DNA from 2 places in the Achromobacter sp. FW305-C-30-7 genome. Region 1 is predicted to be linked to the other one. Evidence: predicted binding sites of a transcription regulator. Region 1 holds the regulator's gene; the other holds the start of a gene.
The links. Region 1 encodes FliA, which starts transcription of late flagellar genes. Its sites were predicted from a motif close to CTAAAGTTTNNNNNNNNNNNGCCGNTA; they were not measured.
Positions count from the first base shown of each region.

Region 2: AC3WOB_RS25195 (FlxA-like family protein) is a predicted target of FliA. The motif match lies at 7,680-7,706, and genes of this name have one in related genera.

Region 1 is NZ_JBYSYI010000004.1:601,218-617,111, reverse strand. Features, by position in the region: gene cheA (chemotaxis protein CheA) at 1-53, opposite strand, end outside; gene AC3WOB_RS16700 (response regulator) at 83-463, opposite strand; gene motB (flagellar motor protein MotB) at 466-1,458, opposite strand; gene motA (flagellar motor stator protein MotA) at 1,470-2,345, opposite strand; gene flhC (flagellar transcriptional regulator FlhC) at 2,464-3,045, opposite strand; gene flhD (flagellar transcriptional regulator FlhD) at 3,078-3,401, opposite strand; gene AC3WOB_RS16675 (RNA polymerase sigma factor FliA) at 3,829-4,584, shown strand; gene AC3WOB_RS16670 (FliC/FljB family flagellin) at 5,000-6,193, shown strand; gene AC3WOB_RS16665 (alpha/beta fold hydrolase) at 6,416-7,963, opposite strand; gene AC3WOB_RS16660 (acyltransferase) at 7,982-8,482, opposite strand; gene AC3WOB_RS16655 (NAD-dependent epimerase/dehydratase family protein) at 8,479-9,387, opposite strand; gene AC3WOB_RS16650 (dTDP-4-dehydrorhamnose 3,5-epimerase family protein) at 9,384-9,953, opposite strand; gene rfbH (lipopolysaccharide biosynthesis protein RfbH) at 9,955-11,271, opposite strand; gene rfbG (CDP-glucose 4,6-dehydratase) at 11,319-12,380, opposite strand; gene rfbF (glucose-1-phosphate cytidylyltransferase) at 12,377-13,147, opposite strand; gene AC3WOB_RS16630 (O-linked N-acetylglucosamine transferase family protein) at 13,144-15,894, opposite strand, start outside.
Region 2 is NZ_JBYSYI010000009.1:91,039-106,932, reverse strand. Features, by position in the region: gene ftsH (ATP-dependent zinc metalloprotease FtsH) at 1-1,884, opposite strand, end outside; gene AC3WOB_RS25220 (RlmE family RNA methyltransferase) at 2,099-2,731, opposite strand; gene AC3WOB_RS25215 (YhbY family RNA-binding protein) at 2,750-3,349, shown strand; gene greA (transcription elongation factor GreA) at 3,480-3,956, opposite strand; gene AC3WOB_RS25205 (methyl-accepting chemotaxis protein) at 4,627-6,246, shown strand; gene AC3WOB_RS25200 (solute carrier family 23 protein) at 6,299-7,609, opposite strand; gene AC3WOB_RS25195 (FlxA-like family protein) at 7,748-8,176, shown strand; gene AC3WOB_RS25190 (ABC transporter substrate-binding protein) at 8,306-9,631, shown strand; gene AC3WOB_RS25185 (ABC transporter permease) at 9,723-11,435, shown strand; gene AC3WOB_RS25180 (ABC transporter ATP-binding protein) at 11,432-12,517, shown strand; gene AC3WOB_RS25175 (LysR family transcriptional regulator) at 12,528-13,436, shown strand; gene AC3WOB_RS25170 (histidine phosphatase family protein) at 13,455-14,099, shown strand; gene AC3WOB_RS25165 (SDR family oxidoreductase) at 14,104-14,868, opposite strand; gene carB (carbamoyl-phosphate synthase large subunit) at 14,958-15,894, opposite strand, start outside.

The sequences.
Region 1 (15,894 bases):
GCCTCGTCGAAAAAGGTCTCGTAAAACTGACTGAGGTCCAAACCAGAACTCATGACCCGTACGCCTTCAAAAATGAACCTGCTTACGCGCCGGCCTGCTCGTCGAGCAGTTCAGACGCCAATTCCACCAGCACATCCGGGTCGACCGGCTTGGAAAGCCAGCCACAGACCCCCAGATCCCGGGCGGCCATCTTGCTGTCCACATCGTCCTCGGTGGTCAATACCAGCACCGGCACATCCAGGTACTGGTCTTCCTGGCGCAAACCCTGAATCAACTCCAGGCCGCCCATGACCGGCATGTTCCAGTCGCTGACCACCAGGTCGACCGGGTGGCGCTTGGCCATTTCCAGGGCCTCCTGGCCGTTGCCGGCCGTCAAGACCTGCCATCCCGCGCCCGTCAACGTCGCCTGGACGATCATCCGCATCGTCGCCGAATCGTCCGCCACAAGAATCGTTGCCGCCATTGCTATCGAACCCCTTCCGCGGGCGGGTTGCTCTCCGCCTCGCCTGGTTTGGTTGCCGTCGTGGCCTGGGCCGCGGCTTGCGCCGCCTCCACTGCCGTTCCCACCTCGCGGGCATCCTTGGCGCTGACGTCCGCGGCTGCGGCGTTCTCGTTTTCGATGCGCCGCTGGGTGCTCTGGTTGAGCACCACTAGGCTGATACGTCTATTAACGGCCGCATACGGGTCATCTTTAACCAGGCTCATGCTGGACGACAGCCCCTGGATGCGCAGGACCTTGCTTTCGTTCATGCCGCCGGCCACCAATTCCTGGCGCGACGCATTGGCGCGGTCGGCCGACAGCTCCCAGTTGCTGTAGGCCCGCTCCCCGCGCGCATACTGAGATGCGTCGGTGTGGCCGGAAATGCTGACCTTGTTGGGCAATTCGTTCAGGACCGGACCCAGTTCTCGCAGGATGTCGCGCATATAGGGCTGCACATCCGCGCGGCCAGTGGCGAACATCGGACGGTTCTGGTTGTCGATGATCTGGATGCGCAGGCCTTCGGTCGTCAAGTCGATCAGCAGCTGCGGCCTGAAGCTCTTCAGGACCGGGCTGGTCTCGATGACGTTCTCGAGCCGCTTTTTCAGGTTTTCCAGGCGATGCTGCTCGCGGCGCTCGGCGTCGCCCATGGGCTGGGCCTCGACACGGTTGCCCTGCGCGCGGCGCACATCGCCTTCGCTGCGCAGGGGGTCGCTACCGCCGCCCGGCACCGCGCTGGTCTCGGCCGAGCTACTGGGGCCGCCCGCGATGGCGACGCGCAGCGGCATGCGGAAGTACTCGGCGATGCCCTTGAGCTCTTCGCGCGGCACAATGCTGATCAGCCACATCACCAGGAAGAACGCCATCATCGCCGTGATGAAATCGGCGTAGGCGATCTTCCAGCTACCGCCGTGGTGCCCGCCGCCATGCCCGCCCTTCTTGCGGCGGATCACCACGCGGTGATTGTTTACCGTGCTCATGGCCCGCTCCGTCAGGCCTTGCCGGTGGCGGTGGACTTGGCTTGCCGGACGTGTTCTTCCAGTTCACCGAAGGTCGGGCGCACGGCCGAGAACAGCACCTTGCGGCCGAATTCCACCGCCAGTTGCGGCGGATAGCCGTTCATGCTGGCCAGCAGCGTGGTCTTGATGCATTCCAGCACCTTGGTCGCTTCGTCGCTGCGGCGGTCGATGCGCGAGGCCAGCGGGCCCACGAAGCCGTAAGCCAGCAGAATACCCAGGAAGGTGCCCACCATGGCCTTGGAGATCAGGTCGCCCAGAATCGCCGGAGGCTGGTCCACGGCGGCCAGCGCCTTGATCACGCCCAGCACTGCCGCCACGATGCCGAAGGCCGGCAGGCCGTCGGCCATCTGTTGTAAGGCGCGCACGGGGACTTCGCGCTCGTGGCGGTAGGTCTCGATTTCCTCGTCCATGAGCGTCTCGATTTCGAAGGAGCTCATGTTGCCGCTGATCATGATGCGCAGGTAGTCCGTGATGAACTCCATGAGCTTGGCGTCTTTGGCGATGCGGGGATATTCGCTGAAGATCGGACTGGATTCCGGGTCTTCGATATGCGATTCGATGGCCATGAGCCCCTCGCGGCGCGCCTTGTTCAGCAGTACGTACAGAAGCGCCATCAGCTCCATGTAGACGTCCTTGCCATAGCGCGAGCTTTTCAGCGAGTCGGGTAGCGCGGCCTTGACCAGCATCAGCGACTTTTTGCTGTTGCTGGCGAGGAAAGCCCCGAAAGCCGCCCCGAAGATCAGCGTGAGTTCAAACGGCTGGTACAGCGCGCCCAAATGGCCGCCCAGCGCTATGAAGCTGCCGACGACCGACACGGCCACCACGAGAAAACCGATAACAATCAACACATCAGGCCCCTGCCAACGAAGTCTAAAACCGGCGTCAATGATCCCCTGTTCCCCTCGACCCAAAAAGGCGGGTTACGGGGGGTTTTCCAGGGCTTTTGATGTATTTGGATGCCGCCGGTCAGAGCCGGGCGGTATTCGCAACAGGCGCGGGGCGGGTGCCGGCGCGCGCCTTGGCCGCGGCGCGCGTCTTGCCAGCGCGGGGGGGCGGCCGGCAGATCGCGCACACGAAATCCGACTGGGGATCGTGGGCGTGGGCAATGAAATGCCCACCGCATTGGCGGCAGGCGGACATTTGCAGCATGCCGCTATCGAAAAAGCGCACCAGCATCCAGGCGCGCGTGAAGCTCAGGACGGGCTCTGCGCCTTCAGCGGCATCCGTGCCGGCGTTTTCGAGATAGAGACGATAGGCGTCGATGGTGGCGCGTATGCCCTTGCTGCTGGTGCGCGCATTCAGGAACGAATACACGTTGTAGAAGAGCGAGGAATGGATGTTCGGCAGCCAGGTCATGAACCAGTCAACCGAAAAGGGCAGCATGCCCTTGGGTGGCGAGCAGCCGCGGATTTCGCGGTACAGGCGCGCCAGGCGGTCATGGCTGAGGCTGGTTTCAGCCTCCAGCACCTGCAGCCGGGCTCCCAAAGTGATCATGGAGCTGGCAAGCAGAATGTCATCCGCTTCCTGCGAAACGCTCTTGGTGGCCATTACACGTGTTTCCGGAGGGAATGATCAGGCCGTCAGGCCAATTCTTCGACAGGCTGCTTGGCCAGCAGGATGGTTGCATGCGCTTGCTGCAGCGCACCACCCAGAACGTCATGGGTCAGGGCGGAGAGCAGGCTGTAGTCATCGAAGCGGAAGCGGCACAGCAGCGAGCTGGAGCTTGCGAGCTTGACCAACTGCGCCGGCGAAAGGCGCATGAGGATGTCAGCAACCTCGTTGCTGAATCCCAGGCGGAACATCGACGCCGCGTAGTCGTCGCGCAGCATGCGCTGCGCCAGTAACAAATAAGACAGATTCACTTCGCGAATGTCTGTCAGCAATGAATTTTCGACTTGTTGCACGCCCAACTCCCTATTCCCTATCCCGCCGATGGGGGCTCATGTAAGCAAAAGCACCGGAATCCCGTTGCCTTCACGTCCGATACACCTTGCATTGATGCGAAATGTATCATTTGTTCGCAATTTAAGTAAAATTTACCACAGCTGATGTCATTTTCTATGACTTATATGACAAAACTTTGTTGATGTTGCGCAACTTACCTTTTCCGATACACCTTGACATATAAGTTTCGGACAAATTTACGTCAATTTGCCAAATAAGCATTCAAAACATTGCGTACTTTGAGGAATGAAACGGTGTTGTTTGCCGACAATGGCACCTTGCAGATCATTAAATCCACCTAGCTTTAGCTCAGCCGCGCGTTTGTCGACAATGTCGCAAATTGACAACAGCTTACGCGCCACGATGGACCCGCCCGACATTCCCGCAATGCCTCACGCAGATGACAGCCTGGTCGAATATGCCCCGCTAGTGCGGAAGCTGGCCCTGCAATTGCTCGCCCGGCTACCCGCCAGCGTAGAACTCGACGACCTGATACAAGCCGGCATGATTGGCCTGCTCGACGCCGTGCGCCGTTATCAGGAAACGGCCGACGCCCAGTTCGAGACCTATGCCACCACCCGCATCCGCGGCGCGATGCTGGACGAACTGCGCGGCCAAGACTGGCTGCCCCGTAGCGTCCGCGCCAAGGCGCGCAAGATCGAACAGGCCATCCAGCAGCTCGAACAGCGTTTGATGCGCGCGCCAAGCGAAGCCGAAATCGCGCAACAACTCGACATGCCGCTGGGCGACTACCAATCGCTGCTGCACGACGCCCAGGGCGTTCAGATCGTGCACTACGAGGACTTCGCCACCGAACCCGACTCGGCCAGCGGCCAATCCGACTGGGCTGCCACCCTGAACCACGGCGCGGCGGGCGGCAATCCGCTGGATTCGCTCCTGGCAGGCGACTTCCGGCAGGCGCTGGTCCACGCCATCGACTCCCTCCCCGAGCGTGAAAAACTGCTGTTGTCGCTTTGCTACGAACAGGGGCTGAACCTGAAGGAAATTGGCGCGATCCTCAATGTGACCGAGGCGCGGGTATGCCAGTTGCGGTCGCAGGCGACCGCGCGAATTCGGGTGAAGCTGAAGGAACAGGCTTGGCAGGAATTGCCCCAGGATGGGCAGATCGCCCAGGTGATCTAGGATCTGAATCAGCACCCCGCAGGAACGAGCCCAGGAGGGCAAAGGCTGTCGGCAACACGGACGCGTATCGCGTCCGTTTTCATTGCTGCCGTCTGGTCACCAGCGCTACCGGCACATTCGCTCCGGGCTTCTTTCCTGTAAGAGGTTGCCACGGCGCCCATCTCTACACAGAGACAACACGGCTTGTGTAGCGCCTGCCCGATACAGTGCGTCACGGCACCGGACACGCCCTCCTCCGGTGAATCCAAGAAAAATGTCGACTTTCGCGAAATAGCGCTAAAGATTGATTTTGGACTGCCGTAATCCTGGCAACGGAGAGATTCCTAGACACAAAGTCGACGAACTTTCCCGTTAACACCAGTGGGCGGCGTCGCTGCCCGGTTTGAAGAAGCCTTTCTCTCTTGGGAGCACCAACATGGCTGCCGTTATCAATACCAACTACCTCTCGATGGTTGCTCAAAACAACCTGAACAAGTCGCAATCGGCACTGGGCAGCGCCATCGAGCGCCTGTCCTCCGGCCTGCGCATCAACAGCGCCAAGGACGACGCCGCTGGCCAAGCCATCGCCAACCGCTTCACCGCGAACATCAAGGGCCTGACCCAAGCCGCCCGCAACGCCAACGACGGCATCTCGATCGCTCAAACGACCGAAGGCGCGCTGAACGAAATCAACAACAACCTGCAGCGCGTGCGTCAGCTGTCGGTCCAAGCCACCAGCGGCACGAACTCGCCGACCGACCTGGACTCGATCCAAGCTGAAATCAAGCAGCGCCTGGACGAAATCGACCGCGTGTCGGCCCAAACCCAGTTCAACGGCGTGAACGTCCTGGCCAAGGACAACAAGCTGACGATCCAAGTTGGCGCCAACGACGGCGAAACCATCACGATCGACCTGAAGGAAGTCACCGCCAAGACCCTGGGTCTGGACGGCTTCAACGTCTCCGGCCCGCGTGGCACTCAGGCCGCTCTGACCGGTACGGAATACAAGGCCGCTTACGGCTCGACCACCGCCGTCACCAGCAACACCGTTGCCGAAGCTGCCACCGGCACTCTGGCCGGCCGTCTGGGCGTCGCCGCCTCGAGCGTTTCCATTGGTACGGAAGCTCAAGCCGACGACAATGGCAACTGGTTCGTCAAGGTCGACATCACGGCCGCTGACGCTACCGAATCCGGCAACCTGAAGGCCAAGGGCTTCGACGTCGCTTCGGGCGCTAACGGCAGCTACTACATCGCCGTGAACCCGAAGGATGCCGACACCACGACGGCCAACACCACCGCAGCGTTCACGCTGAAGACCGACTCGATCCCGCTGACCAGCCTGAACAAGGGCGCAACGGCCAACCCGCTGGCCGGTCTGGACAAGGCTCTGCAGAACATCGACTCGCAGCGCAGCTCGCTGGGTGCGATTCAAAACCGCTTCGAATCGACCGTTGCCAACCTGAACAACACGATCAACAACCTGTCCGCCGCTCGTTCGCGCATCGAAGATGCCGACTACGCCACGGAAGTGTCGAACATGACCAAGGCTCAGATCCTGCAACAGGCTGGCACCTCGGTTCTGGCCCAGGCCAACCAAGTGCCGCAAACGGTTCTGTCGCTGCTGCGTTAATTCCAGCAGACAGTCCGCGGGGCAGCAGGGGAAGGCAAGTTGCTTCCCTTGTCCGCGCCGAAGCAGTACCAAAAACCAGCCTCCGGGCTGGTTTTTTTATGGCGGACTGCCCTCTTCCCTCGTGACGCAGAGACAAAAAAATGGGCGGAATCCAATTCCGCCCATTCTCGTTTCTTGCTTCATTCAGCGCCGCATCGCGTAGAGCTGGGTCTATCTCATCATTCAGGCAACAACCGTTTCTGCAGATCGCACCAGCGCCGCCACGGCGGCCGGATTGTCATTGATGAGATCGTGGCCGCCTTTCACCCGCTCGATCCGGCAACCCAGGCCGCGCAGTTGCGCCAGATCCGCCTCGTCCAGGCAGCACGGCACGGGCGGCATCTTGCGTTGCGGCAGCATCGGCACATCGCCGCTCACCACCAGCACCGGCACGGCGATGCCATCCAACAAATGCCAGTACTCGCGTTCCACGGCAGCCGTGGGCGTCACGCCATAAATCTCCAGCGCGAAGCTGCGCAGATAGCGGTCATCGGGCCGAGAGGCGATCGCGCCGCGCAGGAATGCATGGTTATGCCAGAGTTTTGCTGCGCTGAATGGCGTGTCCAATAGCACGACGGAAGTGCACCGCGACGAGCGGCGCGCAATGGCCAATGCGACGCTGCCACCAAAAGAGGCGCCCAGCACGCCGAATCCTCCGGGAACCGCGGCAAGCAGCGCAGGCAATAGTTCGTCGGCAAAGCCGTCCACGGACATATCCGCCGGCGCCGTGCTGCCGCCGCAACCCGGCAGGTCGACAAACAGCAGGTTCATGTCCGAAAGATGCTTTTCAATGCCTTGCACGGTCGCGATATTGCCCAGCGAACCGTGCAACACCACCCAGGTCGGACGACCTTCGCGCCAGTCGGATGAGCGGCGGGCGCGCAACAACCCTGACCTGCCTTGCAGCATTTCAAAAGGCGCCGTGACATCCTTGCGCAATCCCGCAAGCCAGGCATCGTGGCCCTGCGCCAACGCGTCGAGCGCTTCGGGCGTGCCGCGCATGATGTCGCGCGCATGGCGCTCGATGAGGTCCTTGGGCCAATCCCACCAGCGCAGCGCCATCAGGCGGTCCGCGACCTCCTGGTCAAACCGGCGGCGACGGAACTGCGCGGGATTGCCTGCCCAGATTTCATATGCGCCGACATCTCGCGTCACTATCGAGCCCGCGCCGATGACCGCGCCCGTGCCTATCGTCACGCCCGCCATGATCTTGCTGCCGGCGCCGATCCAGACGTCATGGCCTATCGATACCCCGCCCTTCGTGGTGGAGTAATCGGTGATCTGGCGGGTGGTGGAAAACAAGGTGCCGAAATGCGGGGCCGAAAACGGATAGATCGTATAGGTATCCTGGCGATGATATGCACCCAGGATGATTTCAACCTCGTGCCCGATCGTGCAGAAATTGCCGATGGACAAGCGCGCGGGCTCGTGTGGCTGATTGTGCGGAAACACCGACGGCGTGCCGTAGCTATAGTCTCCGATGCTGTAGAGCTCCGGGTCGGAGAGGCGCAGCGCGGTAAAGGCCAGGCCCTGCACGCCGTGCTCCAGCGTCATCTTCAGATGACGCGCCCCCTGATGTCCGGGACGGGCGCCGAGGATCTGCCCATTGATGTGGGCCGCTTCCGCGCGCTTGCCTTCCCGCCAATGGCGCACGGCCAATTCGAACGCTTCGTTCAAACCTATTTTTTGTCCGCCGGCGGCACCTTGGCCGCCCTTTGTCGACGATGTCATTGCCAAACTCCTAAACTCTTACTTCCCAGCGGATTCGCGATAGCGCATCACCGCTGCGGGACTGCCGCCGATCACCGCATACTCAGGCCATTCGCCACGCAAGACCGTGCCGGCCGCCACGACACAGCCGCGCCGCAGGATGCAGCCATCCAGCAATACGCAGTTGGCGCCGATCCAGCAATCGTCCTCGATGACTATGCCGCCCTTGCTGGGCATGAAACGCTGCTCGATGATCGTCTGGTCGCGGCTGCGGTATTCGTGGTTGGTGGGCGCCAGGGTCGTATTGGCGGCAATCAGCGTGCCGCGGCCGATACGGATGCCATTGCCCGAATAGATCACCACACCCGAATTCAGATAGACCTGGTCGTCGATATGCACGTCGCCGTCGCCGCCCGCGAATTTGATCTTCACGAAGCTGTCTATTGTGACGTGATCGCCGATCACCACGGCATTGCCGCGCACCGAGCGTTCGATATCGGCCAATGGGGAGATTTTTGCCAGCGTTGAAATCCGGTTCATGCCTTGCACTCCGTCAGATGCGCCAGCGTCCGGGTCAGAAAGGCGGCCATCGCGGCGCGTTCGTCGCCTTCGCGCGGAACCAATGTCCGGGAACGATAGCGATACGCAGGTGCCTGTATCTCCTGGGCTTCTCCCGTCTGCACCACCACGGACCTGCCCAGGCAGGCGCTGGCCTGAGCCGCGGCCAGCTCCGCAAGGTCGCGGATACGCCAGTCCTCGCCCGCCAAGTGCGTCAGGCCCGATCCCGGCCCTTGCAGGCGCTCGGCCACGACCTCGGCGACATGCGCGGCATCCAGATAATTACGTACGGCCCGTCCCTGGCCGTGCAGGACGATCCGGCCGTCCCGCGCCGCCTGCCGGCAAAAATCAAACGGCGCCAGCGTCCAGCGGTCGAAGCCGTCCCAGGAGGCAGGCGCGCCGTACAGATTGGCGGGCCGCAGGATATCGACCGAAGCGTTCATGCTGCCAGCCGCCATTTCGAATAGCTGTTCAGCCTGTAGATGCGTCAAACCGTAATCGTTGGCCGGTGTGGGTGGAGCGGACTCGTCCAAGTCGCCCTCCGGCCGGCCGTATACGTGAAACGTCGAGATGTATGCCAGACGGCGGATGCCTGCCCGTTCGCAGGCCTGCAACAAGGCGCGGGTGCCGGCAACATTGACCACGTAGGCGGCCTGCGGGTCTGCCCGGCAAGCCACCTCATGCATCGCGGCAGCGTGCACGCAAGCGTCGATGCCGGCGGGCAGGTCCAGGCCCGCTACGCCACGCGGATCGGCCAGATCCAGCCGCAGGTCATTGGCGCTGGCCCGGCCGGCCGTGATCACCGACATGCCCAGAGCGCGCAGGCGCGCGGCAATGACCCCGCCCGCATAGCCGCTTGCGCCCGTGACCAGTACGCACAGGCTCATGCCGATTCACCGTGGATAAAAGGCGACTCGAAGTCCTGGAACTGCGGCAGCGCGGCGTCGCGGGGCGACATGATGGGCACGCCCACATCGGCGGCGCCCGCCCACCAATCGATGCCCGCGCTGTCCGCGTGTACGCCCGCGTCACGCTCGGGATCATGGACAGTAGTCGTGTAGTACAGCAGCGCGGTGCCATCGCTGTGCGCGGCAAAGCCATGGGCCACGCCGCGAGGCACGTATAGGGCCTGCGGCACCGTGCCATCCAGCATCAGCGACAGCGATTGCCCGTAAGTCGGAGAGCCCCGGCGCAAGTCCAGCAGGCCGTCGCGCGCGCGCCCCGTCAGGCAGGAAACCAGTTTGGCGTGGTCGGACGGCGGCAGCTGAAAATGCAGGCCGCGCAGCACCCCGCGGTGCGAAACCGAGACGTAGGATTCGACGAATCCGGTCTCCAGCCCCAGCGCCGCCAGCGACGGCGCATGCAGCAGTTTGCGGAACTCGCCGCGCGCGTCCGGGAAGCATGGCAGGGTCAGCAGATAGCAGCCCGGGATCGCCAGGGCTTCGACTCGCATGTCAGAAACCCTGGCCGAAGAACAGTTCGATCCGGCTTGCCGCGTATTCCAGCATCTCGCGTGTGAGCGCGGGCTGAACGCCAATCCAGAAGGTGTTCTGCATGATGATTTCGGTGTTGGTGAGATCTCCCGATACGCGGTAGTTCTGGCCGACCATGGAAGGTTGACGCGTCAGGTTGCCGGCGAACAGCAGGCGCGTTCCGACCTTGTCCTGATCCAGGTAGGTCAGGAGGTCGACGCGGCGCGCATCGGCCTCGGGCCGCAAGGTAATCGGGAAACCGAACCACGACGGGTCCGATCCGGGGGTCGCTTCAGGCAGGATCAGGAATTCCTCGCACGACGCGAGCCGTTCCTTAAGGAAACGGAAGTTCTCCTTGCGCCGGGCCACGAACTCCTCCACCCGATCCAGTTGCGCCAGGCCGCAGGCGGCCTGCATGTCCGTGATCTTCAGGTTGTAGCCGATGTGCGAGTAGGTGTACTTGTGGTCGTAGCCTTCGGGCAGGCTGCCAAGCTTCTGGCAGAAGCGGCGGCCGCAGGTATTGTCCTTGCCCGGCGCACAGTAGCAGTCACGCCCCCAGTCGCGGAACGACTCGGCGATCAGCTTCAGATGCGGATCGTTGGTGAAGACTGCCCCTCCCTCACCCATCGTGATGTGATGCGCGGGATAGAAGCTGAGCGTGCCGATATCGCCGAACGTGCCGACCATGCGGCCGTTATAGGTCGAACCCAGGGCGTCGCAACAGTCCTCGATCAGCCACAGGCCATACTTCTTGCACAAGGCCGTGACCGCGTCCAAGTTGTACGGATTGCCCAGCGTATGGGCGAGCATGATGGCCTTGGTGCGCGGCGTGATCGCGGCCTCCAGGCGGCTAGCGTCCACGTTGTACGTGCCCAGCTCGACATCGACGAATACCGGAACCGCGCCAAATTGCAGGATGGGGTTCACAGTCGTGGGGAAGCCCGCCGCCACGCCTATTACCTCGTCGCCGCGGCGGATCGCGCGTTCGCCCAGCTTGGGCGAGGTCAGCGTCGAAAATGCCACCAGGTTGGCGGACGAACCGGAATTGACCGTGATCAGGTGTTTAACACCGAGGTACTGTGCCAGGCGCTGTTCAAATGCTTCGTTGAAGCGCCCGGTCGTCAGCCAGCCGTCCAGGGAGGCGTCGACCATCGCCTTGAGCTCGGCTGCGCCGATCAGCTTTCCGGACGGCGGCACCGCTGTCTTGCCCGGCTCATAGGGCGTGCGCTCTCGTTCCTGGGCCTCGTGATACTGATCGACCAACTGAGCGATCTGCGCACGGATTTCATTAGGGTTCATTGCTTATCTCTAAAACCGTTGTGTTCTTGAAGCGGCGGCCAGCCAGTTCAGACCGGCCCAAACGCCGCAATTTGGGCGTCGCACAGGACACGGGCGTTGGCCCCTTCCTGGTACGCGCGATACCAGCGCATCGTCTCGGCCACGCTCGCGGCCAGCGACCAGCGCGCCTGCACGCCCAGCACCGTCCGGGAACGCGCCGTATCCAGTGCCAGCAGGCCCGCTTCATGCGGACCGTTGCTGGACTGGCCATACGTCACGCCGCCTCGGCCATAGGCCTCGCGCGCCAGCTCGACCACTTCGCGCACTGTTGCCGTGTCTTGCGACGGCGGGCCGAAGTTGTACGGACCGGCCAGTTCCGACCGCGTCCACAGAGCCTCTGCCAGGCGCATGTAGCCCGCCAGCGGCTCCAGCACGTGCTGCCAGGGCCGCACCGAATCCGGACTGCGTATTTCCAACACCCCGCCGCCTTGCCAGGCGCGCACGGCATCGGGCAGCAGCCGGTCTTCGGACCAGTCCCCTCCCCCGATCACATTGCCCGCCCGCGCCGTGGCCAGCGCCACGCCCTGCTGGCGCAGGAAGGCGTCGCGGTAGCACGCGGCCACCAGCTCGGCCGCCGCCTTGCTGGCGCTGTAGGGATCATGTCCCCCCAAAGCATCCGTCTCGCGGTAGGGATACGGCCATTCTTCGTTGCGATAGACCTTGTCGGTGGTAATACACAGCGCCACGCGAACTTCCGACAGTCCGCGCAACGCGTCCAGCAGGTTCGCCGTGCCCATGACGTTGGTGTCGAAGGTCTGCAAGGGCTCGCGGTAGCTAGCCCGCACCAGCGGCTGCGCCGCCAGGTGCAGCACGATCTCGGGCCGGGCTTGGCGCACAATGGCAGCCAAGGCCTGGGCGTCCCGGATATCGCAGAAATGGCTCTGGACCACGCCGCCGATCGCTGCCGATTCGAACAGGCTGGGCCGGTCCGCGGCGGGCGGCAACGCCACGCCTACGACCTCCGCCCCGAGCTTGTGCAGCCAAAGGGCGAGCCAGCCGCCCTTGAAGCCGGTGTGTCCGGTGAGCAGGACGCGTTTGCCGTGCCAGAAGGCGCCGGACGCTACGTTCACCACATTCTCCACGGGGCCTTGCCCGCCTCCCACAGGGACTCGAGCATGCGTTTTTCGCGCAGCGTGTCCATCGGCTGCCAGAAGCCCGCGTGCTTGAATGCCATCAGGTCGCCGCCCTTGGCCAGCGATTCCAGGGGTTCCATTTCCCAGGAGATATGGTCGGCCTCGATCAGGGGCAGAACCTTGGGCGACAGCACGAAGAAGCCGCCGTTGATCAAACCGCCATCGCCGCGCGGCTTTTCCGTGAACCCGGCGACCAGGTCATCTTCCATCTTCAGCGCGCCATAACGGCCAGGCGGCTGGACCGCCGTCACCGTCGCCAGCTTGCCATGCTTGTGATGGAAGGCGATCAGCGCAGATATGTCCACATCCGCCACGCCGTCGCCATAGGTGAAGCAGAACGCCTCCTCTTCCTTGACGTAGCTGGCGACGCGTTTCAGGCGGCCGCCGGTCATGGTGTCGTCGCCGGTATCCACCAGCGTCACGCGCCACGGCTCCGCATGGCGTTGATGCACTTCCATCTGATTCTTGGCCATGTCGAACGTCACGTCCGACATGTGCAGGAAGTAATTGGCGAAGTATTCCTTGATGACGTAACCCTTGTAGCCGCAGCAAATGATGAAATCATTCACGCCGTGGGCGGAGTACATCTTCATGATGTGCCACAGTATCGGGCGACCGCCGATCTCGACCATCGGCTTGGGCTTGACGTGGGTTTCTTCGGAAATGCGGGTACCCAGCCCCCCCGCGAGAATGACGGCCTTCATACGGATCCTTCACACCACTTTTTGAACATGTCGCGATAGGCTTGCTCGACCTTGCGGGCGAAGCCGGTTTCATCCATCAAGGCGCTGGCCTGCATTTCCTGGCGCAAGCCGGCGCGTATGCGCGCCAGCTCGGGGATGTCGCTGGCCATTGCCACCACTTTTTCCACGTACTCGGCTTCCGTCTGCGCGATCCATTCGCGCCGCCCCAGGCCCGACAGCGTCGAAGCCCCGATCCGGCCGACGCCCAGGGGGCCGGCCAAGGTCACGTACGGCAGGCCCATGTAGAGGCTCTCGAACAGGGTCGTGCCCGAATTGTGCGGAAAGCAGTCCAGCGTGATGTCCGCGCCGCGCAGCACGTCCCAGGGCGGCGAATGGAACCCGATTTCCAGCCGGTCCGGGTCGATACCGTGCCGGCCGAAGGCCTGAAGCAGGTCGCTACGCATCCGCTCGGAGAAATAGCTGTTGCTGTCGACCACCAGGCACGAACCCGGCACCCGGCGCAAGATCTCCGCCCAGGCGCGCACGACCCGGTAGTTGAAGCGGATCGCTCGGGACAGCGTGACAAAGCGGACGTGGCCATTGCTCAACGCCGGCAGATCGGAAACCTCGCCCATGCCCACCTTCGGCCGGTACGCGAAGTTCGTCTTGTCCAGGCGCCACGGCTTTTCGACGAACAGATGGTCGGTTCCAGGTGGCGCCATCTCGTCATCCATCAGGATGTAGTCGATGGCGGACAGGCCGGTCGTGCAGCCGAAACCCAGCCAGGTCACCTGCACGGGCGCCGGCCTGCGCGCGAAAGTGGCCAAGCGGTTATGCGAAGTGTGGCCGGCCAGGTCCACCAGCACATCGATCTGGTCATCGCGTATGCGCTGCGCCAGCGCGTCATGCGACAGGCCATTGGTCCTCAACCAGTGATCGGCATAGTCCTTGAACTGTGCGGTGCCTTCGTCTTCCTGGTCCAGTTGGGCATACGCGTAAACTTCGAACGCCGACTTGTCGTGCTGGGCCATCAAAGGCGCCAGGAACAGGCGCACCGGGTGGTTGCGGAAATCCGGCGAGACATAGCCGATGCGCAATTTCCGGTCCGGATTCCGCATATTCCCATGGGGTTTCCAAAATGCCCGGTGCGGCGCGCATAGACGCTCGTCGTACGAACGGTAGATTTCGAAAATCTCTTCCGGGGTTCGATCCGGAAAATAGTTCATACCGAAAAAGTATGCGTTCTGCACGGTCGGGCTGTCGGGCTGGGCGGCCAGCACGCGCAGATACTGCTCTTCCGCGCCAGCGAAATCCCCCATGTCCGCCAGGGCCACACCCAGGTTTCCGCACGCTTCGATACTGTCCGGATTGAGCTCAAGGATGCGTCGGAACGTGGCAACGGCCTCATGGAACCGGGCGGCGCTGCGATAGCAATTCGCCAGTACGTTCAGGGCCTGGGGATGATCCGGGACCAGCTCCAGCGCGCGGCGGCAGGCGGCGTCCAGTTCCACCGGACGTCGCAATGCGCGCAGGGACATGGCCATTGCGACATAGCAATCCGCATCTTCGCCTCCTGCCCGCAGCGCGCCCAGGAAGGCGCCCAGCGATTCGTCCGCCTTGCCGGTTTCGCGCAACACCGTACCGAGCACTTCCCAGGCCGAGCCGTAATCCGGCGCGCGCTTGACCAGGTCGCGGGCCCGCGCCTCGAAATCGCCATCGCGCCTGGCGTTCAACTGCGTCGCCAAATCGTGCGCTTCCTTGAGCACCGACTTGCTGACCGCCTGGGCGCGGCCCGCCGTCGGCAGGCCGCCTGCCCGGCGCTGTTCAAAATTGCGCCGCGCCAGCGCGTCGATATAGAGACTCCAATATGGCCCCCGACCATCGGATTCGCGCAGCGCGTCTTCCAGATACGCGCACCAACTCTGCGCATCCGACACGATCAGGCCGAAATGCTTCAAATGGTCCAACAGGCCGTCGACGGCGGCCTTGAAGACGCCGGGCTCATCCTGCTGCGTCGGCGCCAGGAAGTCGCCGGCCGAACTGAACATCATGGGCATGGCTTCAATCTGCACCTGCTCGCGCAAGTCCTGCGCCGCAGCGCCGTCCGCCAGGCGCCTCAATGCCGGGATGTCGTTCGAGGCGAACGGCGCGGCCACCGTTTCATGCCACAAGTTGAACAGCGGCGCACTGCCGTCAACCGCCGCCAGCACGCCAGGGACGAGCCGCAAGGCGCCAGCCTGGTCGTAGGGCGTCTTGTCCACGCTGTAGCGACCGATGCCATTGTCGAACAAGGATTGCAGCGCTCGGCCCACGGCCTCTTCGGCCGGCATCGCCGTCGCCAGCTTCTTTTCCGCCACGTGTTGAACCAGCGCAGCGCCGGATACGGAAGCCGGCCAGACATGTCCAAGCACGTCCGCAATGGCTTCCTGCACGCGGTCATCCGTGCTGAGCGTCTGCCTGGCGTGCGTAACGAAATGGGCTTGCTTTGGATCGCGCAAGCCGGCGGCAATGCGGCGGAAACTTCCTGCCCAGCGCAGCTTGGCCAGGCGCGTCATGTCAGGACGAGGTAGCACTTCCTGCCCACGTTCGTGGTGCGTCAGCAGTGCGCGGCGATAGGCCCTGCCGACCGAGAAGTCCAGGTATTGCTGGCGCAGCACGGGCGGCTTGCCGAACCCGAGCAGGCTCTGGGTCAGCGACACGTTGGTGCCGTAGTTCGGCGCCATTTCGTGGCGCGGTTCGACATCGCCCACGCAGATCATGCCGAACTG
Region 2 (15,894 bases), on a different contig from region 1:
GACAGCGGCAGCCGTATTGCCACCTGCCGCCAGGCCCGTGGGCGGCGTGTCGGACGTATCCGACGGACCCTGAGGCGTCTTCGGGGGACGCGGGGGGCGGCCCTCGATGATGTCGTTGATCTGGTCCGCGTCGATGGTTTCCCATTCGAGCAGCGCCGAGGTCATCACTTCGACCTTGTCGCGGTTGTCTTCCAGGATCTTGCGCGCAACGCTGTACTGCTCGTCGATGATGCGGCGGATCTCGGTATCCACCTTCTGCATGGTGGCTTCCGACATGTGCGTCGTCTTGGTGACGCTGCGGCCCAGGAACACTTCGCCTTCGTTCTCGGCGTAGACCATGGGACCCAGTTCGTCGGTCATGCCGTAGCGCGTGACGATGTCGCGGGCGATGGCGGTGGCGCGTTCGAAGTCGTTCGAGGCGCCCGTCGTCATCTGGTCCATGAAGATTTCTTCGGCGATGCGGCCACCGAACAGCACGGCGATGGTGGACAGCAGGCGGCCCTTGTCCATGCTGTAGCGGTCGGTCTCAGGCAGCTGCATGGTCACGCCCAGCGCACGGCCGCGCGGGATGATGGTGACCTTGTGGACCGGGTCGGTCTTGGGCAGCAGGCGGGCGACGATCGCGTGGCCGGACTCGTGGTACGCGGTGTTCTTGCGCTCTTCTTCGGGCATCACGATGGAGCGGCGTTCCGCACCCATGATGATCTTGTCCTTGGCCTTTTCGAAATCGGACATGTCGACCGTGCGGCCATTGCGGCGGGCGGCGAACAGCGCGGCTTCGTTGACCAGGTTGGCCAGATCGGCGCCGGAGAAGCCCGGGGTGCCGCGCGCCAGGACGGTCGCGTCGACGTTGGGCGACAGCGGGACCTTGCGCATGTGGACCTTCAGGATCTGCTCGCGGCCGCGGATATCGGGCAGCGGCACCACGACCTGACGGTCGAAGCGGCCCGGACGCAGCAGCGCGGGATCCAGCACGTCGGGACGGTTGGTCGCGGCGATGACGATGACGCCCTGGCCGGACTCGAAGCCGTCCATTTCCACCAGCATCTGGTTCAGCGTCTGTTCGCGTTCATCGTTGCCGCCGCCCAGGCCGGCGCCACGCTGGCGGCCAACCGCATCGATTTCGTCGATGAAGATGATGCAGGGAGCATGCTTCTTGGCGTTTTCGAACATGTCGCGCACGCGGGCAGCGCCCACGCCGACGAACATTTCAACGAAGTCGGAACCCGAGATGCTGAAGAACGGCACCTTGGCTTCGCCCGCGATGGCCTTGGCCAGCAGCGTCTTGCCGGTACCCGGCGAGCCGACCATCAGCACGCCGCGCGGAATGCGGCCGCCCAGCTTCTGGAACTTGCTGGGGTCGCGCAGGAAATCGACCAGCTCCTGGACGTCTTCCTTGGCTTCGTCGCAGCCGGCGACGTCGGCAAAGGTGATCTGGTTGGTGTTCTCGTCGAGCATGCGGGCGCGCGATTTACCGAAGCTGAATGCTCCGCCCTTGCCGCCGCCCTGCATCTGGCGCATGAAGAAGACCCAGACGCCGATCAGCAACAGCATGGGGAACCACGACACGAAGATGCTCATCAGCAGCGATTGCTCTTCGCGCGGCTTGCCCGAGACCTGGACGCCGTACTTCAGCAGATCGGAGACCATCCAGAGGTCGCCCGGCGAAGTCAGCGTGTAGGCACGGCCTGCGTCAGGGGTGACGTACAGCACGTCGCCCTGGACGTCGACCTTGCGGATACGTCCCGCCTTGGCGTCGTCCATGAACTGCGTGTAAGTCACGCCGTCCTGGGTCTGAGCGCGTCCGTCGAACTGTTTGAAGACGGTGAACAGCACGAGGGCTATCACCATCCAGACAGCGACTTTCGAAAATGAATTATTCAAGGTCGATCTCCTGCTTTCGATTCCGACCGGCGACCGCGCACCCGCATATGGCACAGTCACAAGTATGTCAATAGCTCATTCTACCCTGTCAGACCAGATTGCGTCCCGGGATGGCTGAGCCCCTTTAAGTTTTGTCTGATTCGCGAATTTTCTGGTCGTTGTCCCGGCAGGCTGTGAGTTTTTCGGACTTGGGGCGATGCGCCCCGAATCCGGGCTACTTCAGATCGCGCGCAACCAGAAAGGTTTCGGAGGATTTGTCCCGCGATGCCTTCGGCTTGCGTTCGACCACCCGCTTGAAGCGCTGCTTGAAGGACTCCACGATCTGCGAAAAGCCGCTGCCGTGGAAAGCCTTGACGATCAGCACCCCGTTGGGCTTCAGGTGGGCGCAGGAGAATTCCATCGCCAACTCGCACACATGCTGGATGCGCGCGGAATCGGCAATACCCACCCCTGACAAGTTGGGGGCCATGTCGGAAATAACAAGATCCACCGCGCGCGATCCGACCATGTCTTCCAATTGTTTCAGAACTTCATCATCGCGGAAGTCGCCCTGGATGAATTCCACGCCCGCCACGGGCTCCATGGGCAGCAGGTCGAGCGCAATGATGCGGCCGTCCACGACCCCACCCGGCCCCGCCAGGCGCTCGCGCGCCACTTGGGACCAGCTGCCGGGCGCCGAGCCCAGATCGACCACCAGGTCGCCCCGGCGCATCAGCTTTTCGGTATCCAGGATCTCGATCAGCTTGAAGGCGGCGCGGGCCCTGTAGCCCTTCTGTTGCGCCAGCTTCACATAGGGATCGTTGATGTGCTGGTGAATCCAGTCTTTGGAGAATTTATTCTTGGCCATTACCGTACAATTCCACGCATGCCTATATTAGAACTTACCTCTCGTGAGCGCAGCGACCTTCGGTCCGCCGCTCACCCTCTGCGCCCCGTCGTCCTGATTGGCGACAATGGCCTGACCGAAGCCGTGCTCAAGGAAATCGACCTGGCACTGACTTCGCATGGCCTCATCAAGGTGCGCGCCGGCGGTGATGACCGCGAGGCCCGCGACGCAATGCTGTCGACCATCTGCGACACGCTTTCCTGCGCTCCCGTGCACCACCTGGGCAAGACGCTGATCCTGTTCCGCCCGCTGGCCGGCAATATCAAGCCCGCCGCGCTGGCCGCCATGGAACCCGAACGCCCCGCCAAGCGCCGCGCCTCCGAGCCGCATACGCCCAAGAAGCTGGCCGCCGAAGGCAAGACCCTGGCAAAGCGCCCTCGCCGCAGCGAATCCGAAGAGCCCAAGCCGAAGACGCGCTTCGTGCCCCAGGACCAGCTCAACAAGAACGGCAAGCCCATGCGTCCCGGCACCAAAAAGACCACTGCCAGCGGTCACGGCATTCCCCGCCGCGGCGGCAGCGCGCTCAGCCTGCGGGCCGGGGCACGCAGCGGCACCAGCCGCAAGTCGTCGAAAAGGTAAGCGCCGGGCACAAAAACGGGCGCTTTACGCGCCCGGTCCACCATAGCGATCCGCATTAAACCGCGGAATTCAGTCGAACGCACGGTTCGAACCATGGTGTTTTGACAACATCCAGCTTACTACATTGGCGTCAGATGTAACGGACGCCCAGGACTTCATACTCGCGAACGCCAGCCGGGGCCACGACCTCGACCACGTCGCCTTCGCTCTTGCCGATCAACGCGCGCGCCACCGGGCTCGACACGGAAATCAGGTTCGACTTGATGTCGGCTTCAACGTCGCCGACGATCTGGTACGTCACGCGATCGCCCGAATCCAGGTCCTCGATGTCGACGGTGGCGCCAAACACGGCGCGGCCTTCGGCCTCAAGGGCGGTCGGGTCGATCAGATGGGCATTGGAAAGCGTGCCTTCAAGCTCGGCAATCCGGCCCTCGATAAAGCCTTGGCGCTCGCGAGCTGCGTCATATTCGGCATTTTCCGACAGATCACCCTGCGCACGCGCTTCAGCGATCGCGTTGATAACGGCAGGACGTTCCACGGTTTTCAGCCGCTGGAGCTCTTCTTGCAAGCGCTCGGCCCCGCGCACGGTCAAAGGAATGGCAGACATGTCGTTTCCCAAACAAAAGTAGAAAACGCCCCGGACGGAGCGTTCTCGGTGAAGGTCGTAATCCTGGCGCGCGCCGTCGATCGGGGTATCGACATTGACGAGCGGCGCGGACGACCAAAACAAAACCCCGGCTCGGGTCGGAACCGGGGCAATCAAGGTCATATTGTGGTCAAAGTCCACGGGAATTGCAAGCCGCCGGAGAAAACGCCGTTTTCGCCGCATTTCGCCGCTGTAACCCGCTAAAACCCGCTAAAACCCGTCATTTCTTTCAGGTTTTCCCGATTCACCCGGAAGCCCGGTGGCACGGACTCAGCGCGGTGCATCTGCCGGCGCTCATGTTGCATAAAAACTACTTTTCGATAGTTTTTTGCCTTGCAGTAGAAAAGCAACTCCCAAAAACGCCAGGAAAACGGGGCTAAGGCAGTATAAAACAACAAATTGTGTCATTAATAACAATTAAATACATATTGCATTAAGAGAACTATCGCTTGCGCAGGGCCTGGCGGATCACAAGCACAAGCCAGGCGCAAGAGTCTTATTTTTGCGGGTGTTTGCAGTGGTGGCGGACGCATCGCAGCCATCCGGCGCGACGTTCGCCGTTCCGCCAGGCGGCGGGCGGCCGGGGCCGTTCCCGCACGCAGCGGATCGCGTTCAAGAACGAGGAGCTCTCATGCTGGAAAAACTGAAAGTCCGTACTGGAATGCTGCTGGTTCTGGGCTGCTTTGTGGTCGCCCTGACGCTGGCTTGCGGCTTGAGCTGGATGAACGCCGAGAAAAGCGTGACCGAGATCAAGGACCTGAACAATGTCGCGGTCCATCAGGTCGACCCGCTCTACGAAGCCAACGCCGCTCTGCTGCGCGCGCGGCTGGCGCTCGGCGCTGGGATGGCCTCCATGCAGGCCGGCGGCATGGACCAGGCCGGGCTGGCTGGCGAGGAAGCCGCCAACCACCTGAAGCAGGCGCGCGAGCGTTTCGCCCGCTACATGGCCGTACCCAAGAGCCCGCGCGGTGAGCAGCTAGCCCAGACGCTGCAGGGGCGATTCACCGAATACGCCGCCATCCTGGACACGCTGGAGTCCAACATCAAGGCACGCTCGCCAGCCAAGTACCGTCAGGACGAGGGGCGGCTGCCCCAGGCCGACGCCTACTTCATGAAAGACATGCAAGCCTTCCTGGGCCGGGTCCAGGAGCGTAGCGACGGCGTGCTGGCAAGCTCCGAGCAGACCTACGCCACCGCACGGATCTCGGCGGTCGCGCTGATATCGGTCGCCCTGCTCCTGACCGCGCTGTGCTGGACCTTCATCCGGCGCGCCGTGCTCCGTCCGCTGCAGGAGGCCGGCCGGCACTTCGATCGCATCGCGGCCGGCGACCTGACGAACCGCGTGGAGACCCGCTCCAACAATGAGATCGGCGTCCTGTTCGCCTCGCTCAAACGCATGCAGGAAGGCTTGACCCGCACCGTAACGTCGGTCCGACAGGGAGTAGACGAGATCAACGTGGGCGCGGCTGAAATCGCGGCCGGCAACGCCAACCTGTCGGTGCGCACCGAAGAGCAGGCCGCGGCGCTAGAGGAAACGGCTTCGACCATGGAAGAGCTGGCGGTCACCGTCAAGCAGAACGCGGAGAACGCCGCCCAGGCCAATCAGTTGGCTGCGGTCAGCATGGACGTGGCGCAACGCGGCGGCCAGAACGTGGAGCAGGTAGTGGCCACCATGCACGGCATCTCGGACAGCTCGCGGCGGATCTCGGACATCGTGTCGGTGATCGACGGCATCGCTTTCCAGACCAATATCCTCGCGCTGAACGCCGCAGTCGAGGCCGCGCGCGCCGGCGAACAGGGCAAGGGCTTTGCCGTGGTAGCGGGCGAAGTCCGTACGCTGGCCCAACGCGCCGCACAGGCCGCCAAGGAGATCAAGACGCTGATCGAGGCCTCGGTGGACACCGTCGCCGCCGGATCGGCCCAGGTCGCTGCCACCGGGCAGACCATGCAGGAAATCGTGGATTCGGTGCAAAGGGTGGCCGCGATCATGGCTGAAATTTCAGCAGCGTCGGCCCAGCAGGCCGGCGGCATCGACCAGGTCAGCCTGGCGATCACGCAGATGGACGAGGTCACGCAGCAGAATGCCGCGCTGGTCGAGGAAGCCTCCGCCGCAGCGGCCGCGATGGAGGAACAGGCGCGGCGCCTGGCGGAGGCAACCTCCGTATTCAAGACGCAATCGGGACAGGTGATCGAGGCGGCGCCGGTGGCGCTAACCGGCACGGGCGCCGCCTCGCGGCTGTCGCGCACCTAGGCGCGCCAGCCGGCCATGCGCGGGACGCCAGGTCCGCGCATGGCCGCGCCGCTTACTTCCTGCGGCGCAGCAGGGCGTACAGGATGATGGCGCCGAAGGTGGCGGTGCCGATGCCGCCCAGCGTGAAATTGCCCAGCTTGACCGTGAAGTCGCCCGCGCCCAGCACCAGCGTGACCGCGGCCACAATCAGGTTGCGGTTGTCGCTGAAGTCCACCTGGTTGACCACCCAGATGCGGGCGCCGGCGATGGCGATCAGACCGAACACCACCACCGACATGCCGCCCAGCACGGGCGCGGGGATCATCTGGATCAGCGCGCCGAACTTGGGCGAGAAGCCCAGCACGATGGCGATCAGGGCCGCCACCACGAACACCAGCGTCGAGTAGATACGTGTGACTGCCATCACGCCGATGTTCTCGGCATAGGTGGTGACGCCCGTGCCGCCCACCGCGCCGGACACCATGGTGGCGACCCCGTCGCCGACGAAGGCGCGGCCCAGGTAGCGGTCCAGGTCCTGGCCGGTCATGGCGCTGACCGCCTTCACGTGGCCCAGGTTCTCGGCCACCAGGATGATGGCGACGGGCACGATCAGGCCCATGGCCTCGGCCTTGAACACCGGCGCGGCGAAGTGCGGCAGGCCGAACCAGGCCGCGGCGGCCACGCCGGAGAAATCGATGGGCTTGCCCAGGCCCATGCCGTTGGCGAGGATGCCGTACAACACGCAGGCCAGGATCATGCCGACCAGGATCAGCAGGCGCTGCACCATGCCCTTGGTGAACACGGCGATGCCGCCCACGCAAAGGATGGTCACCATGGACATCACGCTGTCAAAGCCCGACGCGCCCATCGCGCCCTTGGCGGCGATAGGGGCCAGGTTCAGGCCGATGACCGCGACCACCGCGCCCGTGACCACGGGCGGCATCAGGGTGTCGATCCAGTTCGCGCCGCCCCCGGCCCTCGCGTTGACGAACCAGACGATCAGGCCGATCAGCGTGTAGGCCAGGCCGCAGGCGATGATGGCGCCCAGGGCCACGCCGATATTGGCGTTGGCGCCACCGCCGGCATAGCCGGTCACCGCGATCACGCCGCCGATGAAGGCGAAGCTGGAGCCCAGGTAGCTGGGAACGCGGCCGCCGACGAACAGGAAGAAGATCAGGGTGCCGATCCCTGACATCAGGATGGCGACGTTCGGGTCAAAACCCATCAGCAGCGGCGCCAGCACGGTGGAGCCGAACATGGCGACCACGTGCTGCGCGCCCATGGCCACGTTCTTGGGCCAGGACAGTCTTTCATCGGGCGCGATGATGACGCCGGGTTCGGAGTCGTCCGCCAGGCGCCAGCGTGGAAAGTAGGAATTGGACATGGATATCCCAAAGTAGGTGTTGGGTGTGAGCGGGCGCCAGTGTAAAGGGGGCCGCAAACGGGCGGCAATGCTTAAGTTCACCGTCAGAATGCCGTACTAGTGAAAACCCCGAAATCCTCATAGGCGGCAGGAGCAATCATGGCGATCGATCCCATCAGCGGCAGTTCCCGAATCAACAGCCTGGCCGACCTCTGGGCCCAGAAGATCCAGGCCAACAAGGAAGCCAAGAGCGCCTCGGACGCGGAAGCGAGTACGGTGTCCGCGGACGGCAAGATCCGCGTCAACGCCCCCGGCGGCCTGAAAATGGGCAACGTGCAGGAAACCAAGGAAACCGAAGACTCCAGCAACGACGACGCCTACACGCGCCAGATCAAGGAACTGCAGAAGCAGCTCAAGCGCGTGATGGACCAGATCGCCAAGGTCAAGGCCAGCGGCATGCCGGCCGAAATGAAGGCCCAGCAACTGATGGCGCTCAATGCCCAGGCGATGCAGATCCAGCAGCAGATCACAGCAGTGATGGACAAGCAGGCCCGGGCCATGCAAGGCGGCGTATCCGCCACCGCCTAGCGGGCAAGGCACGGCGCCCCGCGCGGCCGGGGCGCCCGCATTGATGGCGCGCATCAAAATTTCTGATTGGACGCTGTCCAGGCCGGCCAGTACTGTCTCCGGACAAATCTAAAACCACGGAGACAAACCATGCATGCAATGCGCACAGCCCTTGCAGGTGCGGTGCTGGCCGTTTGCGCGGCCCCTGCCCTGGCAGGCACCGTCACGGTGATCACGTCGTTCCCCAAAGACCTGACCCAGGCCTACAAGACGGCCTTCGAAAAGGCCAACCCCGGCATCACGCTGGAAATCCTGAACAAGAACACCGTGTCGGGCATCGCCTATGTGCGCGAAACGCCCGCCGGCCAGCGTCCCGAGGTGTTCTGGGCCAGCGCGCCCGACGCCTTCGAAGTGCTGGGCCGCGACAAGCTGCTGGCGAACTCCGCCGACGTGGCCAACAAGCAGGTGCCGGACAAGATCGGCAACTACCCCATCAACGATCCGGGCGGCATGTACCTGGGCCAGGCCCTGGCCGGCTACGGCATCATCTACAACACGCGCTACATCGCCGCGCACAAGATCCCCGCGCCGGTCGAATGGAAGGACCTGCTGTCGCCGCAATGGTTCGGCCACGTCGGCATCACTTCGCCGTCGCGCTCGGGCACCATGCACCTGACCGTGGAAACCATCCTCCAGGGCGAGGGCTGGGATGAGGGCTGGAGCACGCTGCTGCGCATGTCGGGCAACAGCAGCGCGGTCACCGAGCGCTCGTTCGGCGTGCCCGATGGCGTGAACAACGGCCAGTTCGGCGCCGGGCCGGTGATCGACTTCTTCGGCCTGTCCAGCAAGTATTCCAAGTTCCCGGTGGAATTCGTCTACCCCTCCGAAACCGCCATCGTGCCGGCCAACATCGCGTTGATCCAGGGCGCGAAGAACACCGAGGAAGGCAAGAAGTTCATCGCCTTCACGCTCAGCCAGGCCGGGCAGGAACTGCTGCTGGAGCCCAAGATCTCGCGCCTGCCGGTGCTGCCCTACACGGCGCTGGCCGGCAAGATTCCCCAGGGCTATCCCGACCCCGCCGAAATCGCCAAGCGCAGCAAGGTGCAATTCAACGCCGACCTGTCGCAGTCGCGCTACTACGTGGTGCAGTCGCTGTATGACCAGACGGTGACGTTCCGCCTGAAGGAACTGCAGGCCGCCACCAAGGCCATCTACGACGCCGAAGCCAAGCTGGGCGACAAGGCCAAGAGTGGCAAGGCTGCCGAGCTGCTGGCACAGGCCCGCAAGCTGACCTGGGCGCCGCTGGTCGACGGCAAGAAGGCCGCGGATCCGGCGTTCCTGGCGATCTTCGCGGGCAACAAGAAGGACGCCGCCGTGAACCAGCAGATCACCCAGCTGGAAGGCGAGTGGAACGGCCGTTCCAAGGCGAACTATGAAGAAGCCGTGAAGCTCGCCAAGCAGGCTGCCGCGCTCTAGGCCGCCACACCCGCAGGACGCGCGCGGGCCGGACGGGACCAGTCCCGTCCGCCGCCGCGGTTTTCCCCTGGCAACGATTTCGGGAATCTCGATGAATTCTTCGGGCCACTCGCGCCTGCCCGTCGGCCCCTTGCTGACGGCGCTACTGGTGTTCGGTTTTCTGCTGCTGTTTTTGGCCGTGCCAGTGGGCACGGTGTTCTACAGCGCCTTCGTGAACGCCGACGGCAGCTTCACCATGGGCCATTTCGGCGCCTTCTTCAACCAGCCGCTGATGAAGGAAGCCTTCTTCAACAGCCTCTACGTAGCGGGCTGGTCGGCGCTGCTAGCCTCGCTCATCGCCGTGCCGCTGGCGTACTTCACCGTGCGCTTCGACTTCCGCGGCGCGCTGCTGATCCAGACGCTGGGCGTGCTACCGCTGATCATGCCGCCCTTCGTGGGCGCGGTCGCGATGCAACTGATCTTCGGCCGCTCGGGCAGCGTGAACCTGCTGCTCAACGACTGGTTCGGCTTCACCATTCCGTTCATGGAAGGCTTGAACGGCGTCATCTTCGTGGAGTCGCTGCACTACTTCCCGTTCATCCTGATGAACCTGGTGGTGGCGCTGCGCAATATCGACGGCGCCATGGAGGAAGCGGCCTTCAACCTGGGCTCGCGGGGTTTCCGCCTTTTCCGCCGCGTGATCTTTCCGCTGGCCCTGCCCGGTTACGTGGCCGGCGCGTCCCTGGTGTTCGTCAAGGTATTCGACGACCTGGGCACGCCGCTGGTGCTGGGCACCACCAACATGCTGGCGCCGCAAGCCTATCTGCGCATCACGCAGGTCGGTCTGGAAGACCCGCTGGGGTATGTGATCAGCGTCATCATGGTCGGGTTCTCGATCCTGGCCCTGTGGCTGTCGGCGCGCGTGCTCAAGGGCCGCGACTATTCCACCCTGCAGAAGGGCGGCAGTTCCATCCAGAAGCGCAAGCTGCGGCCGATGGAAAGCGTGCTGGCCTATGGCTGGATCATCCTGGTGCTGCTGCTGGTGCTGTCGCCGCACATGGGCGTGCTGCTGCTGTCGCTGGCCAGCGTCTGGAGCTTCGCGCCGCTACCGGACGGCTATACGCTGGCGCATTACTCGGCGGTGTTCTCCGAATCGCAGGGCATGATTGCCAACACCCTGCTCTATTGCGGCCTGGCCGCGGGCGTGGACGTGATCCTCGGCACCGCCATTGCGTACCTGATGCTGCGCACCCGGCTGCCCGCGCGGCAGTGGCTGGACTTCCTGGCCTCCGCCGCGCTGGCGATCCCGGGCATCGTGCTGGCTATCGGTTTTCTGCGCACCTTCCGCGGCATCGAACTGCCGGGCACCGGCACCCTGCTGACCTCGTCGTGGATCATCATCATGATCGCGTACTCGGTAAGGCGGCTGCCTTATGCGTTGCGCTCCTGCGTGGCGTCGCTGCAGCAGATCAACATCTCGTTGGAGGAAGCCGCGCAATCGCTGGGGGCGACCCGCATGAGCACGATACGCCGCGTGGTGGTGCCGCTGATGGCCGGCGGCATGCTGGCAGGCTTCGTTACCAGCTTCGTGACAGCGGCGGTAGAGCTTTCAGCCACCATCATGCTGGTGACCAAGGACAGCCAGGCGCCCATGAGCTACGGCATCTATCTGTACATGCAGAGCGCGGCGGGCCGGGGCCCGGGCGCTGCGCTCGGCGTCCTGGCGGTGGCCGCAGTGGCCATCGGCACGTATGTATCGCACCTGCTGGTGGAGCGCGCCCAGTCGCGCCAGCGGCCGGCTCGCAATGAAGGGGAATCCGCATGAAGAAAGTCAGCGTCGAATGCCGCAACATCCGGCTGTCCTACGGCAAGACGGAAGTGCTCAAGGACGTCAACATCAGCATCGAGCCCGGCGAGTTCTTCGCCTTGCTGGGACCGTCAGGCTCGGGCAAGTCCACGCTGCTGCGCCTGATCGCCGGCTTCAACCGGCACAGCGCCGGACAGCTGCTGGTGGACGGCAAGGACATCAGCGGCACGCCGCCCTGGAACCGCAATATCGGCATGGTGTTCCAGAACTACGCCCTGTGGCCGCACATGACGGTGTGGGACAACGTGGCCTTCGGCCTGGTCGAACGCAAGCTGCCGCGCGCCGAGATCCGCGCCAAGGTGGAAGCCGCGCTGGACCTGGTCGGCCTGTCCCAGTACGGCAAGCGCCGGCCCAACCAGCTTTCCGGCGGGCAGCAGCAGCGCGTGGCCCTGGCCCGCACCATCGTCATCGAGCCCCAGGTGCTGCTGCTGGACGAGCCGCTGTCCAACCTGGACAAGAAGCTGCGCGTGCAGATGCGCCAGGACTTGCTCAGCCTGCAGCGCCGGCTCGGCATCACCACCATCTTCGTCACCCACGACCAGGAAGAAGCCATGACCACCGCCGACCGCATGGCGGTGCTGGACCATGGCGTGGTCCAGCAGATCGGGGCGCCCAGCACCTTGTTCGACTATCCGGTCAACCGCTTCGTCGCCAACTTCGTGGGCACGATGAACGTGCTGGAAGGCGATGTGCGCGAACGCACCAGCGGCAGCCTGGTGCTGGCGGTGGAAGGCGTGGGCGACCTGCGCTTGCCGCTTGCCGGAGAAGCGCCGGCCGCGTCGCGGTTGGCGGCCAGCTTCCGTCCGCATACCGTGCAGATCGAAATGGCGGACGGGCTGGGCGACGCGCGCTACGTCTGGCTGCCGGGCATCGTGGAAAGCAGCGAGTTCCTGGGCGAATTTACCCGCTATCAGGTGCAGATCGGCGAACAGCGGCTGACGGCGGACCAGTCGCATCTGGCGGGGCTGTCGCCCTTCCCGATCGGCGCCCCGGTCTCCATCGGGCTGGAACCTACCCAAGTGCGGCTGCTGGCGGCCTAAACTCTGGCCCATGGAAATCTATCAGATCCGCGCCTTCGTCACGGTCGCCCGGCTGGGCAACCTGACGAAGGCGGCCGAGGCGCTGTCGCTGACCCAGCCTGCCGTGACCGCCCAGATCAAGGCGCTGGAGCAAAGCCTGGGCGTGGCGCTGTTCGACCGCAGCGGCGGCCGGCTGGCCCTGGCCAAGGCCGGCGAGGTGTTGCTGCCCACCGCCGAATCGCTGCTGGTGCTGGGCGCGCAGTTCAAATCCGAGGCCCAGCAGCTGCAGGGCAGCCTGCATGGCGCGGTCGAACTTGGCGTGCCCAGCGAGAAGCCGGACTTCCTGCGCCTGGGTGAACTGGCCTCGGCCGTCACCCAGCGCCTGCCGCTGGTCGAACTCAAGACCCAGACCCTGCCCGCCGCCGCGCTGGCCGAGCAAGTCAGCACCGGCCGCCTGCCGGCGGCGCTGATCATCGCCGCCAATCCGCCGCGCGGCGTGCTCTGGCAGCCGCTGCGCAGCGTGCGCTACCGCATCGCCATGCCCCGCGAGCACGCCGCGGTGCTCAAGCGCGGCGGCTGGCGCGAGGTGGCGCAATTGCCCTGGCTGGACGGCCCCGCTGGCAGCCACACGCACCTGCTGCTACGCGATATGTTCGAACGCCATGGCCTGTCGCCGCGCATCGTGATGCAGAACGACGACCAGGCCAACCTGGACGCGCTGGTGCGCGCGGGCGCCGGTTGCGCCCTGCTGCGCGAGGAAGCGGCGCTGGCGGGCGCGGCCTCGAACGACTTCATCGTCTGGGGCCAGGCGCGCGTCGACGCCATGCTCGGATTCATCCTGCCCTACGAGCGCGCTAGCGAGCCCGCGCTGGTCGCGTTAAGCTCGATCATTCAAACCATCTGGAAACCGCGCGCGCCCATCGCGCCGGCCCAGCTTTAATTCTGCATCAAGATCGTAATGACTGAAATCTGGTTCATCCGCCACGGCGAAACCGACTGGAACCGCCAGCGGCGCCTGCAAGGCTGGCAAGACATCCCCCTGAACGAATTCGGCGTCAACCAGGCCAGCCTGCTGGCCGCGCGCATGCGCGAGGAAGCCCGCCACACGCCCATCCACGCCATCTACAGCAGCGATCTGCAGCGCGCCCACGCCACCGCCGTACCCGTGTCCGAACAGCTCGGCCTGCGCGTGCGCGTGGAGCCGGGCATCCGCGAGCGCGGCTTCGGCGTGCTGGAGGGCCTGGACCACGAACGCATCGACGTGCTGGCCCCCGAAGCTGCGGCCGCCTGGAAAAGCCGCGATCCGCTGCGCCCGCTGGACGGCGGCGAAACGCTGGGCCAGTTCCAGTCCCGCGTCATCTCCACCGTGGACGACATTGCCAGCCGCCACGACGACGAGCGCATCCTGATGTTCACGCACGGCGGCGTGCTGGACATCATCTGGCGCCATGCCTCGGGCGTGCCACTGAACGGGCCGCGCGACGCCTCGCTGCTGAATGTCAGCATCAACCGCGTCGGCGTACAGGGCCGCAAGTGGCAGGTGCTGGACTGGGGCGACGTGGGCCACGTGACCGACGAGGTCGGCAACGACGTGGTGCCCTGAGACTTCAGCGCGCGCGGCGCGGCTTGCGCGGCGCGTTGCGCGCCAGCCTGTCGTAGACGGCGTTGGGCAGAAGCCGCATCAGCTTGGCCACGATGCCCATCTGCCACGGAATCACCACATAGGACGCGCCCCGCCCGATCGCGCTGCGCGCGCGGCGGGCGAAGGCATCCGCCTCCATCAGGAACGGCATGGAATACGGATTGTGCGCCGTCATCGCCGTCTTGATGTAACCGGGCGCTATGGTCACCACGTCCACGCCTTCGGCGGCCAGTTCCAGCCGCAGGCTTTCGCAGTAGGTCACCACCGCCGATTTGGACGCGCTATAGGCGCCCGCTCCCGGCAGCCCCCGCACCCCCGCCACGCTGGCAATGCCCACCAGCCGGCCTGATCCCGCCGCCCGCATGGACGCAATGAAGGGCTCGAAAGTCGCCACGGTGGCCAGCAGATTGGTATCGACGATAGCCTTGAAGACATCGTAGTCCTCGCCATGCTCGGTCAGGGTGCCTGCGCTGATGCCGGCGCTGGCGATGACCACGTCCACCCGTCCCTGGCAGAACGCAATGAAATCCTGGGCCGCGGCATGCAGGGCCTGGCGATCGCGCACGTCCACCGCATAGCAGCGGTGCTCGCCCGGCAGGCTGTCGGCCAGTTCCCGCAAGGCGTCCTCGCGCCGGCCCAGCAGGCCCAGGGTGGCGCCTGCGGCTGCGTACTGCTGCGCCAGGGCGCGTCCCAGGCCGCTGCTGGCGCCGGTGATGAAGACTCTTTCCATGTGTGCCTGATGCCTGTAGTGGCGTTGCGGAATCGCGTTGCAAAAAAATAGGGCACGCTCTCGCGTGCCCTATTGTGTCGCTTGCCGGCTTAGCCTTGCAAGGAAGCGTGCAGCTCCTGCAGCGGATACACCTGCAGGCCCAGACCTTGGCGCAGATACTGCATGCCTTCGACAGCGGCGCGGGCGCCGGCGATGGTCGTGAAGAAGGTCACGCGGGCGGCCAGCGCCTGGGTGCGGATGGTGCGCGAATCAGCGATGGCGTTGCGGCGCTCTTCGACGGTGTTGATGACCAGCGCGATCTCGCCGTTCTTCACCATGTCGACGATGTGCGGACGGCCTTCGTTGACCTTGTTCACCAACTGCACCGGGATGCCGGCAGATTCAATCTCGGCAGCCGTGCCGCGCGTGGCGACCAGCTTGAAACCAAGCGCGTGCAGGCCGCGCGCCACTTCCACCGCCAGGGGCTTGTCCTGGTTCTTGACGCTGATGAACACCGTGCCGGATTCCGGCAGGCGCACGCCCGCGGCCAATTGCGACTTGACGAAGGCTTCGCCGAAGCTCGTGCCCACGCCCATCACTTCGCCGGTCGACTTCATTTCCGGACCCAGGATGGTGTCCACGCCCGGGAACTTCACGAACGGGAACACGGCTTCCTTGACCGAGAAGTAAGGCGGCACGACTTCCTTGGTGATGCCCTGGGCGGCCAGGGTCTGGCCTGCCATGGCGCGCGCGGCGATCTTGGCCAGCTGCAGGCCGGTGGCCTTGGAAACGTAAGGCACCGTGCGCGAAGCGCGCGGGTTCACTTCCAGCACGTAGACGTCGCCGCCCTGGATCGCGAACTGCACGTTCATCAGGCCGCTGACGTTCAGCGCCTTGGCCATCATCGTGGTCTGGCGCTTGATCTCGGCGATGACTTCCGCCGACAGCGAGTACGGCGGCAGGCTGCAAGCCGAGTCGCCCGAGTGCACGCCTGCCTGCTCGATGTGTTCCATGACGCCGCCGATGAAGACGGTTTCGCCGTCGGCC